Regions from separate parts of the Enterobacter sp. Li2LvB3 genome, predicted to be linked through region 3. Evidence: predicted binding sites of a transcription regulator. Region 3 holds the regulator's gene; each other region holds the start of a gene.
The links. Region 3 encodes PurR, which represses purine synthesis genes. Its sites were predicted from a motif close to CANGCAAACGTTTGCNTG; they were not measured.
Positions count from the first base shown of each region.

Region 1 (4,282 bases), on a different contig from region 3:
CTATCAGTTCATCCACAAGCCCTGCCTGGAACAGCGCACCGGCAAGCGTTGGCCCCGCTTCCACCCAGATGCTGTTCACCTGTTGTTTGCCAAGCAGCATCATCAGCACCACTAAATCGAGATGCCCGTTGTGCTCCGGCACCATAATGCTACGAACACCTTCCGGCCAGCTGCGATCGTCTGCTTTGGTCCGGGCAAACCAGGTTTCGCCTGGCTGCTGGACGATGCGGTGCTCCGGCGTCACGCGATTCTGGCTATCAATCACAATACGCAGCGGCTGACGCAAATTTTCCTGCGGATAAAGCGCCTGAGTATCGGCATTCAGTTCATCCCAGCGAACAGTCATCGCCGGGTTGTCAGCCAAAACGGTTTCACTGCTGGTGAGGATAGCATGGCTTTGCGCACGCAGACGTTGCACATCGCGCCTTGCTTGCGGTGACGTTATCCACTGGCTTTCACCGTTAGCCATCGCCGTACGACCATCAAGCGAAGCGCCCAGCTTCAGCTGAATATATGGGAACCCCGTGCGCATACGCTTAAGGAAACCCTTATTAATGGCCTCGGCATCGTTCATCATCAGACCATGGCTGACGTCGATACCTTCTTGTTGGAGCCGGTAAAGGCCGCGCCCGGCAACCTGCGGATTGGGATCCTGCATCGCTGCGACCACCCGCGAAACGCCTGCTGCAATCAGGGCTTCGCAGCACGGTGGGGTACGCCCGTGGTGGCTGCAAGGCTCAAGGGTCACGTACGCTGTCGCGCCACGTGCCTTTTCACCCGCCATACGCAGGGCATGAACTTCAGCATGAGGCTCACCGGCGCGAAAATGGAAACCCTCACCGACAATCTCGCCATCTTTCACAATGACACAGCCGACATTCGGGTTGGGATGGGTGGTAAAACGCCCGCGCTGCGCCAGTTTCAGCGCTCGCGCCATGTAAATCTCATCCTGCATGAGCTTAATCCTGTAGGCGGGCGATCTCTTCGCCGAACTCTTTGATATCTTCGAAACTGCGGTACACAGAGGCGAAGCGGATGTACGCGACTTTATCGAGCTTTTTAAGCTGCTCCATCACCAGGTTGCCGATCATTTTACTCGGCACCTCGCGCTCCCCTAAACCACGAAGATAGGATTTAATATGATTTAACGCTGTTTCAACGTCATCTGCGCTGACTGGCCGTTTTTCCAGTGCTTTTAGCATCCCGCTGCGCAGTTTTTCTTCGTTGAATGGCTCACGCACGTCGTTGCTTTTCACCACGCGCGGCATCACAAGTTCAGCCACTTCGAAAGTGGTGAAACGTTCATTACACACCAGACATTGCCGACGACGGCGTACAGACGAGCCTTCGCCCACAAGACGAGAGTCGATTACTTTGGTATCCACAGCGGAGCAGAATGGGCAATGCATACGGTGTCCTGACTATCCGGTTAACTTTCCTCTATTTTACCCTGATCTGGGCTGACAACAAAGGAAGAGCTTTTTGAGACAAAGGATCTATACCTGGCGGTAAGATGCTGGCTACCATTACGGTAATCCGTTACTTCAAGGAAATTAACGCAATGACAAGACGTTACATAAGAATTTTCCTGGTGGGAAGTCTCTTCACACTGAGCGCCTGTGCACAGCAAACTGAAGTTCACGAAATGAAACAAAGCGTGAGCACGCTCAATTCAGCCATGGATAAGCTGAATAAGGAGACGGTGAAGATCACTCAGCAAAACGCGCTGAATGTGAAATCCACCAGCGGCGTTTATCTGCTGCCAGGGGCAAATACCCCTGCCCGACTCAATAGTCAGATTGGCACGCTGAAAATGTCGATGGTCAATGTGGCGGCCAATGCAGATGGTACTCGAGTAACATTGCGCATTCACGGTGAGTCCAACGATCCGCTGCCTGCATTTAGCGGCACCGTTGAGTGGGGTCAGATTCAGGGCACCACCGAGAGCTACCAGGAAGTGAACGTGAAGAACCAACTCTTCACGGCTCCCGCCAGTACACTGGCTCCGAGCGATGTTGATATTCCGCTCCAGCTGAGTGGTCTTACCCCGGATCAGTTAGGTTTTATCCGCATTCACGATATCCAGCCCGCCGCGCAATAACCCCCCTTTTCAGCGGAGTGCAATGTCACTCCGCTAACATTTACATTTCGTATAGATTGGCAACATAAATGTTTGCCGTTACAATCCCCGCCGTTTAAAGTACGCAAACGTGAACGCAATCGATTACGTACGTGAGAGATATGTGAAACAACACATATTTTTGTGAGCAAGGATTCCTATAATAGGCTCCGCAGAAACACGAAATATTTTGAAACGCAAATCGCGCATTTTTCACTCCCGGAAGGGAATTTCAATCAGTGGCATGATTATGAAAAAAACATTACTTGCAGCCGGCGCAGTGCTGGCACTTTCCTCTTCTTTCACTGCTAACGCAGCAGAAAACGATAAACCAGAATACGTTTCCGACTGGTGGCATCAGAGCGTAAACGTGGTAGGCAGCTACCACACCCGTTTCGGACCACAGCTCCGTAACGATACCTACCTGGAGTACGAAGCATTTGCCAAGAAAGACTGGTTTGATTTCTACGGCTATATGGATGCGCCGGTCTTCTTTGGTGGTAATACCGATGCAAAAGGTATCTGGAACCACGGCTCGCCGCTGTTCATGGAAATTGAACCACGCTTCTCCATCGATAAGCTGACCGGCACCAGCCTGGCGTTCGGTCCATTCAAAGAGTGGTACTTCGCAAACAACTACATCTACGACATGGGCCGCAACAAGTCCGGTCGTCAGAGCACCTGGTACATGGGTCTGGGTACGGACATCGACACTGGCCTGCCGATGAGCCTGTCCATGAACGTCTACGCGAAATACCAGTGGCAGAACTACGGTGCAGCGAACGAGAACGAGTGGGATGGCTACCGTTTCAAAGTGAAATACTTTGTGCCAATTACCCAGCTGTGGGGCGGCAACCTGAGCTACATCGGCTTCACCAACTTTGACTGGGGTTCAGACCTGGGCGACAACGACTTCCGTGATCTGAACGGTAAGAAAGCGCGTACCAACAACTCCATCGCTTCCAGCCACATCCTGGCGCTGAACTACGATCACTGGCACTACTCTGTTGTTGCGCGTTACTGGCACAACGGTGGTCAGTGGAACGACGACGCCAGCCTGAACTTCGGCGACGGCGACTTCAGCGTTCGTTCTACCGGTTGGGGTGGTTACCTGGTAGTAGGTTACAACTTCTAATCACTGCGGGATTGTACGGGCTGATGCCCTCACCCCTTCCCTCTCACACGGGAGAGGGTGCAAACGCAAAAAACGGCAACGTATGTTGCCGTTTTGCTTTAACCTCGCCACCCGGCTTTTTACTGCTTCACCTTCCTGAGAAAATCCGCCAGAGACCTGTCTGCACTCTCGCTAAAGCGTCTCTCCGTCGATGCAATATTCAAACACCTGTCGAGTCGGAAGCAGCGGTAGTCATCGCGCCTTTCACACCAGGCTGCCAGCAGCCAGCGTTCTCCCCAGAAGAACAGCCCCAGCGGCTGAACCTCTCGCTTTGAGAGCTGCCCGGCTTCATCCCGATAATGCAGTGCCAGAACCCGCTGGGCAGATATCGCCTGATGAATCACATCGAAGTGATTGCGGGAGTGGTTTTGCAGGGCAATATCCGGCGCATAAATGCGTGTCTGCTCTGCCTTGCGACGACTCTCTTCCGGCAGGATCGCCAGCACCTTTTCCTGGGCCGATTCCAGCTCACGCGACAGTGATTCCCCGCCCCAGGTTTTCAGCAGACGGATCGCCACCATCAATGCTTCAGACTCTTTGTTTGTCAGCATCAGCGGGGGTAAGTCGAAACCGGACATCAGACGATAACCACTCCCCGCCTCACCTTCCACCGGCACTCCAGAAAGGGAAAGGTCGCGGATATCGCGATAAACGGTTCTCTCAGAAACCCCGAGTCGCTCTGCCAGATGCGCTGCCGTCGTCAGACGCCTGCCCCGCAGGATCTGCACAATCTGAAATAAACGGTCAGCGCGTCGGGTCATAGTCTCTTTAGCTCTCAGGCGGGTTGATGAAGGCCAACCCGGTTACCTTCGCTGTCGGTAAACAGGGCAATTGTGCCGATACCACGTGGCAGCTCCAGCGGGCCAAACACACATTCTCCGCCCGCAGACGCGATTCTGTCGAGCGTGGCGGCCAGATTGTCAGTATGCAGATAAATAATAGCGCCCTGCTGTGAGGGTGTAATGCCATCAAATTTAGCCAGCGCGCCA
Region 1 is NZ_JBSICG010000013.1:46,835-51,116, reverse strand. It holds gene ribD (bifunctional diaminohydroxyphosphoribosylaminopyrimidine deaminase/5-amino-6-(5-phosphoribosylamino)uracil reductase RibD) at 1-955, opposite strand, end outside; gene nrdR (transcriptional regulator NrdR) at 960-1,409, opposite strand; gene ACS603_RS12365 (SadB/YajI family lipoprotein) at 1,562-2,101, shown strand; gene ACS603_RS12360 (nucleoside-specific channel-forming protein Tsx) at 2,370-3,254, shown strand; gene ACS603_RS12355 (helix-turn-helix transcriptional regulator) at 3,374-4,054, opposite strand; gene ACS603_RS12350 (VOC family protein) at 4,069-4,282, opposite strand, start outside.
Region 1: ACS603_RS12360 (nucleoside-specific channel-forming protein Tsx) is a predicted target of PurR. The motif match lies at 2,214-2,231, and genes of this name have one in related genera.

Region 2 (4,282 bases), on a different contig from region 3:
GCGGGGCTGGTGATTAGCCTGCAATACTTCGCGACTCTGCTAAGTCGCCCTTATGCGGGGCGTTATGCCGATCTGTTCGGGCCAAAAAGCATTGTGGTCTTAGGGCTGTGTGGCTGCTTCCTCAGCGGGCTGAGTTACCTGATGGCCGGATTGAGTAGCGGCTGGCCGATAGTGAGCCTGGTGCTGCTGTGCCTGGGGCGCGTGATCCTCGGTATCGGACAAAGCCTGGCCGGAACAGGGTCAACGCTGTGGGGCGTGGGCGTTGTGGGTGCTTCCCACATTGGGCGAGTGATATCGTGGAATGGCATTGTCACCTACGGGGCGATGGCAATCGGCGCGCCGCTGGGCGTGGTCTGTTTTTCATTCGCGGGGCTAAACGGGCTGGCGCTGACCATTATGGCGGTCGCACTGCTGGCGATTTTGTTTGCCCTGCCGCGCCCGAAAGTGAAAGCCAGCAAAGGTAAGCCGATGCCGTTTCGTGCGGTGCTTGGCCGCGTGTGGCCTTATGGCATGGCGCTGGCGCTGGCCTCAGCTGGTTTTGGTGTCATCGCGACCTTTATTACGTTGTTCTACGATGCAAAAGGGTGGGACGGGGCCGCATTTGCGTTAACCCTGTTTAGCTGTGCATTTGTGGGGACGCGTTTGCTGTTCCCGAACGGTATCAACCGCCTGGGCGGGCTGAATGTGGCGATGATCTGTTTTAGCGTGGAGATTGTCGGGCTGCTGCTGACCGGGATTGCCGCGGCGCCGTGGATGGCAAAAATGGGTGTTTTCCTGGCGGGCGCCGGTTTCTCGCTGGTGTTCCCGGCGCTGGGTGTGGTGGCGGTGAAGGCGGTGCCGCAGCAAAACCAGGGGGCAGCGCTTGCGACCTATACGGTGTTTATGGATATGTCTTTGGGCATTACCGGGCCACTGGCGGGGCTGGTGATGGCGTGGGCAGGCGTGCCGGTTATCTACCTTGCGGCAGCGGGGCTGGTGGCGGTGGCGTTGTTGCTGACGTGGAGGCTAAAAAAATGGCCCCCGGAGCAAACCCCGGAGGCCACGTCACCATCGTGAGTAATTACTGAATCGCGATGGTGTTAATGATGTTTTCAGCGGCGGTCTGCGCTTTCTGCTGATCGTCTGCTGGCAGGGTGATTTGCAGGGTCAGCAGTTTGTTGTCGACCTTGCCGAGCACCACAGAAGAGTATGCGGTCTGGCCTTTTGCAGAGATGATGCTGTCCAGCTGTTGCATTGCGTGACCTTTCAGCTCAATGGACTTGTTGGTCACAACCTGCAACTGCGGGTCACGGCTGCGCTGCTGATCTTCCAGACGTTTGGACAGAACGCCCAGATCTTCGTTGGTGTCATCGCCCACAATCACAATCACGGCTTTCTGCCCGGTCGCATCGGAATAGACGTGCATATTGTTCGCCTGTGTACCCAGCTTACCGCTCTGATCGGTCATATCTGCTGGCAGAGAGAAACTCAGCTTGCCATCCAGAAGACTTACCGGCTGCCCGGCCGCATTACTTTCTGCTGACGCGCCTTGAGCAGGTGCTTTCGTGTCGCTGTTATCACAGGCGGCAAGGCCCACAACCAGCAGGCCAATCCCGACATATTTAACCAGATTGCGCATTGACTTCTTCCTTTCGATAAACGGCCATAACGGCTCATTCGAGCATCTTATCACAACTGTTAAAGCGAACCCTTAACCTGCCTGCAATGCAGAGATTTCAGATTTATCTGCCAGCCTTTTCAGCAGCATATTCAGCAATACGCCATACATCGGCAGGAAGAACACAATGCTGATAAGCACCTTGAAGCAGTAGTCCACCAGCGCGATTTCCATCCAGTGTTCAGCCATAAACGCATCCGGGCTACGCCAGAAAGCGATAAAGAAGAAGGCCAGCGTATCGCTTACGTTACCAAACAGCGTGGAGGCCGTTGGCGCCATCCACCAGCGGTGGTTTTGCCGCAGGCGGTTAAACACGTGAACGTCAAGGATTTGCCCCAGGGCATAGGCCATAAAGCTGGCGGTAGCGATACGCGCCACAAACAGGTTGAAGTGCGTTAGCGCCTCAAAGCCCTGCCAGCTTCCCATATAGAACAGGGAAGAAATCACGTAGGAGATGAACAGTGCCGGAAGCATCACCGCAAAGATAATTCGACGCGCCAGCGGTGCACCAAAGATACGCACGGTTAAATCGGTCGCGAGGAAGATAAACGGGAAACTGAACGCGCCCCAGGTGGTATGAAAACCAAAAATGGCGATCGGCAGCTGTACCAGATAGTTGCTGGAGGTGATCACCAGCAGATGAAAAAGAGAAAGCCAGAACAACGCTTTTACGCGCTGCGGTTGAGAGAACTGCGTCATTTTGTGACCTTTTTGAACGTTGGGGTGAGGGAACCCAATAAAAACCGCTGCATGATACTGCTTTCATTCACCTTTGCAATGGCTAATTTTCACGCAATCGTTAACCTGGTTTGCATTGGCGGCAACGGGGCGTAAACTACAGCCGTTTTTATGTGAACGAGAAGAAAATGACCGACCTGTTTTCCAGCCCAGACCATACGCTTGATGCCCAGGGCCTTCGCTGCCCGGAACCGGTGATGATGGTGCGCAAAACCGTGCGTAACATGCAGACCGGCGAAACGCTTTTAATCATTGCCGACGATCCGGCAACCACCCGCGACATCCCCGGTTTTTGTACCTTTATGGAACACGAACTGGTCGCGCAGCAGACGGAAGCGCTGCCGTACCGGTATTTGATTCGTAAAGGTTAATCGCCTGCCCGGTAAGGCGAAGCCACCACCGGGCGGTGTTTTACCTTTTACGCAACAGCCGCAGCGCGTTCGCTGTTACCAGCACGGTTGCTCCGGTATCTGCCAGCACCGCCAGCCACAGCCCGGTAATTCCAAGCAGCGTGGTCACCAGGAAAATCCCTTTCAGGCCTAGCGCAATCGTGATGTTCTGACGAATGTTAGCGCGAGTGGCGCGCGCCAGGCGGATCATCTGCGAAAGCCCTGTCAGCCGGTTATGCGTGAGCGCGGCATCTGCGGTTTCCAGTGCCACATCGGTGCCGCTACCCATCGCAATGCCAATGGTTGAGGCTTTCATTGCCGGGGCATCGTTGATCCCATCACCCACCATCGCCAGCGGCGCACTGCCATTCAGTCGGGTGACTGCTTTTACTTTGTCGGCAGGCAGCAGCCCGGCCTGAAACTCCATGCCTAACTCTGCGGCGATGCTCGCGGCGGCGCGCGGGTTATCCCCCGTCAGGATCACGCCCTGAACACCAATCTGATGCAGATCAGCCATGGCCGCTTTTGCATCCTCACGCAGGGTATCACGCAGTGCCAGCATCCCCAGCGCAGTGCCATCCTGCACCACAATAATCACCGTCTGCCCGGCCTGTTCCAGCTCATTTACGCGGGCAGCTAACCCGGCCACAGGGAATTTATCCGCAGCACTGATAAGCACTTTCTTGTCCCCGACGTGGGCTTCAATCCCTGAACCCACCAGCGCACGCTGGGCAGTGGCTGCCGGTATGGTCAGCCCACGGGACTGCGCTTCACGCACAATCGCCTGGGCCAGCGGGTGCGTCGAACCTTGTTCAACGGCGGCAGCCAGTACCAGTAGTTCGTCTTCACTGATGTTCTGGGGATAAACGCCAGTCACCTGTGGCTTACCCACGGTCAGCGTGCCGGTTTTATCAAATGCGATATGCTGAACCTGGCTCAGTTGCTCCAGTGCCGCACCGCCTTTAATCAGCGCACCGCGGCGTGCTGCGGCGGCAAGGCCTGATGTAATCGCAGCGGGTGTGGAGATAACCAGCGCGCACGGGCAACCAATCAGCAGCAGCGTCAGGCCCTTGTAGATCCAGCCTTCCCACGGCGCGCCAAACAACAATGGCGGGATAATGGTGACCAGCAGGGCAACCAGCATGATGGCAGGGGTGTAAATGCGGCTAAAGCGATCGATAAAGCGTTCCACCGGCGCACGGCGCTCTTCGGCCTCTTCAATGAGCTTCAGAATGCGGTCAATAGCGCTGTCGCCCGGTTCGGAGAGCACGGTCAATTGCACCAGACGGTCGACGCTGGTGGCTCCGGCAGGGACTTTTTCACCCGCTTCACGCTCCACGGGAATCGACTCGCCGGTAAGGGCGCTTTCATCGAAACTGGCCATTGCCGAAAGTAGCGTGCCGTCGGCAGGCAACCTGCCGCCTGCGGCCACTTCGATAACATCACCGGGGCGCAGTGCACTGATAGCCACGGTTTTACGCTCACCGTTGACCAGCTG
Region 2 is NZ_JBSICG010000026.1:1,937-6,218, reverse strand. It holds gene ACS603_RS19015 (MFS transporter) at 1-1,056, shown strand, start outside; gene ACS603_RS19010 (DcrB family lipoprotein) at 1,061-1,618, opposite strand; gene ACS603_RS19005 (7-cyano-7-deazaguanine/7-aminomethyl-7-deazaguanine transporter) at 1,691-2,356, opposite strand; gene tusA (sulfurtransferase TusA) at 2,524-2,766, shown strand; gene zntA (Zn(II)/Cd(II)/Pb(II) translocating P-type ATPase ZntA) at 2,807-4,282, opposite strand, start outside.
Region 2: tusA (sulfurtransferase TusA) is a predicted target of PurR. The motif match lies at 2,447-2,464, and genes of this name have one in related genera.

Region 3 (4,282 bases):
CAGAAGGGTTCGCCCTTCTGCGTTATGATTATTCAGCCGCGCAGGCCGTTTCTGGCTGTTTACGACCCGACATCAGTACCAGCAGTAACCCCAGAGCCGCAATAATCGCCCCCATTACCGGCACAAAGCTGTACCCCAGGCCACCCGAAATCACTGCACCACCGGCCGCAGCGCCCAGTGCATTACCCAGGTTAAACGCACCAATATTCACGGATGAAGAGAGTCCTGGCGCTTCATGCGCCACACGCATTACCCGCATCTGCAACGGCGGAACCACGGCAAAGGTCGCCGCACCCCATACCACCATCGCAATGGCTGCGCCAAATTCGTTACGCGCCAGCCACGGAATGGCCACCATGATGACAATTAGCAGCGTTAAGAAGCCTTTCAGCGTGCCACTCACGGAACGGTCTGCCAGCTTACCGCCCAGGTAGTTACCGATAGAGAACCCTACGCCAATCAGCACCAGCATCGCGGTAATAAAGACCGGCGTGACATGAGTAATGTCGTGCAGCACGGGCGAAATATAGGTATAGAGCGTGAACATCGCCCCAGCCCCCAGCACGGTGGTCAGCAGCGCAGACAATACCTGAGGACGAACCAGCACGGACAGCTCTTTGCGTACATCAGGGCGTTCGCCTGCGCTGCCTTTTGGCAACGAGAAGAACAGTGCGACCATAGCAATCACGCCCAGTGCAGCGGTTGCCAGGAACGACATACGCCAGCCGATCGCTTCACCCAGCCACGTGGCCGCAGGTACACCGCCGATGTTGGCAATGGTCAGACCCATAAACATGGTTGCCACGGCGCTGGCCTGCTTATGTTTAGGTACAACGCTTGCTGCAACCACCGAGCCCAGTCCGAAGAAGGCACCGTGGTTAAGGCTGGTCAGGATACGTGACAACATCAGCGTCGTGTAATCCGGTGAAAGCGCGGAAAGCACATTCCCCAGGGTAAAAATAGCCATCAGGAAAATCAGCGCATTACGGCGCGCACGGTGTGAAAGCAGCAACGTCATTAACGGTGCCCCTACCATCACGCCAATCGCGTAGGCGCTAATCAGCATACCGGCCGCCGGGATAGAGACGTCTACACCCCGGGCGATAACAGGCAATAACCCCATCGGGGAAAATTCGGTGGTGCCAATCCCAAAAGCGCCAATCGCCAGGGCCAGCAGAGGATAATTGATTTTCATGAGTCAACTCCGGATGCCGTGTCGTACCGCGACACAGAACAAAGAAGCAAAAAGCATGACACCAATCACAAAAAATGAGAAGTTAACAATTTGGCAAAAGATTATTGCCGGAGAAGTAACAATCAGCGAGGAATGTGGAGGGAGAGAACTCTCCCCCCGCGTAAATCAGTGCAATACAGCCGTCAGACCAGCTGCAACAATCAGTGCCAGCACGATAACGGTGGTCGTCAGCGAAAACTTAAGATCGGTACTCATCAATTTTTCTCCTTTTAATCACCTTACGAAAAGTGAGCTTGCTCATTTTTACACAGTTTACGTCAAAAATCTTCCTGGATTTAAACTGATATCCACTTTTGCTCTTCCCCTTTTCATCAAGATAGGACAAAATTCCACGCTAAATTTATTAGCGTACCGGCCATTGACCCCCTCCTGACGTCCTGTGTCGTTTTCCCGGCGTGTCGCAATTCCAGATTGCGTGATAAGGGTGAGAGAAGGCAAACGTTTACCTTCAAGTTTTTCAGGAGCTTAGGATATGGTCTGGAGTGACATTTAATGGCAACAATTAAAGACGTGGCAAAACGCGCAAACGTTTCCACTACAACCGTATCACATGTAATTAACAAAACCCGTTTTGTAGCGGAAGAGACGCGTAATGCCGTCTGGGCGGCGATCAAAGAACTGCACTATTCGCCAAGCGCGGTCGCACGTAGCCTTAAAGTTAATCACACCAAATCCATTGGTTTGCTGGCCACCAGCAGCGAAGCTGCATATTTCGCAGAGATAATCGAGGCGGTCGAGAAAAACTGCTTCCAGAAAGGCTATACCCTGATCCTGGGTAACGCGTGGAACAACCATGAGAAACAGCGCGCTTATCTGTCAATGATGGCGCAAAAACGCGTGGATGGCCTGCTGGTCATGTGTTCCGAATACCCGGATTCTGTGCTCTCCATGCTGGAAGAGTACCGTCACATCCCAATGGTGGTGATGGACTGGGGTGAAGCGCACGCCGATTTTACTGACTCAGTAATCGATAACGCCTTTGAAGGCGGTTACATGGCCGGTCGTTATCTGGTAGAACGGGGTCACCGCGAGATTGGCGTGATTCCAGGTCCACTGGAGCGTAACACCGGTGCAGGCCGTCTGGCCGGATTTATGAAAGCCATGGAAGAAGCACTGATCACCGTTCCAGAAAACTGGATTGTTCAGGGTGACTTTGAGCCTGAATCCGGTTACCGCGCAATGCAGCAAATAGTCTCCCAACCGCATCGTCCGACTGCTGTCTTCTGCGGTGGCGATATTATGGCGATGGGTGCGCTTTGTGCTGCCGATGAGCTGGGTTTGCGCGTACCGCAGGATATTTCTGTGATCGGGTATGACAACGTGCGCAACGCGCGTTTCTTCACCCCGGCGCTGACCACTATTCATCAGCCGAAAGATTCTCTGGGTGAAACAGCCTTCAACATGCTGATGGACAGGATCGTTAACAAACGTGAAGAGTCGCAGTCAATTGAAGTCCACCCGCGTCTTATCGAACGTCGCTCCGTGGCGGACGGTCCTTTCCGCGACTACCGCCGTTAATCGTGTACGGAGCCAGTTAATCTGGCTCCCGTAACCACTCCCTGTTCAGCGTTTCACTGTCCCCCAGGTAATCCAGCAGCCAGGCCATCGCGGGCGATACGTCACTTTGCTGCCAGGTCAGACAACAGGCCGCGTCCGGGAATGGGTTTTCAAGCTCAAGGGCAACCCACTCCCCGGCATCGATTCGTGGTCTGGCAAAATGGACCGGCACCATTGCCACACACAACCCGGCAGAAAGGCAGGTCGCGGAGGATTCCCAGTCGGGCGCAATCACCCGTCGCTGGTTATCCAGAAGCCAGGTCACACGCTTGGGTAACGAGCGTGACGTATCTTCCAGTACCAGCGATGGCCAGTTACGCAGGGTATCATCGCTTAACGGCCCTGCCATTGCCGCCAGCGGGTGATCGCTTGCCACCACGCATTTCCAGCTTAACATTCCCATATCGCGAAATGCGTAACGTCCCCCAACGGGTATGGCCTGTGTTGCGCCGATCGCCATCTCTGCCCTGCCATCTGCCAGCGCATCCCAGACACCGTTAAAGACTTCCTGCGATACCCGCAGCTCGACATCGGAGAAGTGGCGATAAAAATCGACAATCATCTGCCGGGTACGTTCAGGTTTTACGATGTTATCCACCGCAATAGAAAGATGACCTCGCCAGCCATTAGCAATCTGCTGACACTGTTCACGAGTGATCTGCATTTTTTTGATAACAGAACGCCCTTCTTTCAAAAACCACGCCCCGGCAGGCGTTAACTCCACGTCGCGATGGCGGCGTTCAAACAGCGGAACGGCCAGCCACTCCTCAAGCTGACGCACCGTGTAGCTAATGGCCGAGGGGACGCGGTGTAGTTCCTGCGCGGCTCCGCTGAAGCTGCCGTTACGGGCGACAGCATCCACAACTTCAAGAGAATAATCTGACCACATTTTCTGCCTGCAAAAAATTTGAATGCACCCGCCAAATATTAGCGTTTCACAAGCCGCTTTGCACTCCCTACACTCTGCGCCAACGTACCCTGCCTCCTTAAGGAGAATAAAACAATGCAACCCAGGAAAGGTTTTTTAGTCTGGCTCGGCGGCTTAAGCGTGCTGGGCTTTTTAGCTACCGATATGTACTTACCCGCATTCGCTGCAATGCAGGAAGATTTGCAAACGCCTGCCGCGGCCATTAGCGCCAGCCTGAGTTTGTTCCTCGCCGGTTTTGCCTTTGCACAGCTGCTGTGGGGGCCGCTCTCCGACCGTTTTGGTCGTAAACCAGTGCTGTTACTGGGTCTGGCAATTTTTGCCGTAGGCTGTCTTGGGATGTTGTGGGTACGCGATGCAACCTGGTTACTGGTGCTGCGTTTTGTTCAGGCCGTCGGCGTTTGTGCCGCAGCGGTCACCTGGCAGGCGCTGGTGACGGATTACTATCCGGCTTCACGGACCAATCGAATTTTTGCCACTATTATGCCGCTGGTTGGCCTCTCTCCCGCGCTTGCACCACTGCTGGGCAGTTGGATCCTGGCGCA
Region 3 is NZ_JBSICG010000003.1:107,216-111,497, reverse strand. It holds gene ACS603_RS03515 (MFS transporter) at 29-1,195, opposite strand; gene cydH (cytochrome bd-I oxidase subunit CydH) at 1,361-1,450, opposite strand; gene purR (HTH-type transcriptional repressor PurR) at 1,748-2,773, shown strand; gene punR (DNA-binding transcriptional activator PunR) at 2,790-3,701, opposite strand; gene punC (purine nucleoside transporter PunC) at 3,816-4,282, shown strand, end outside.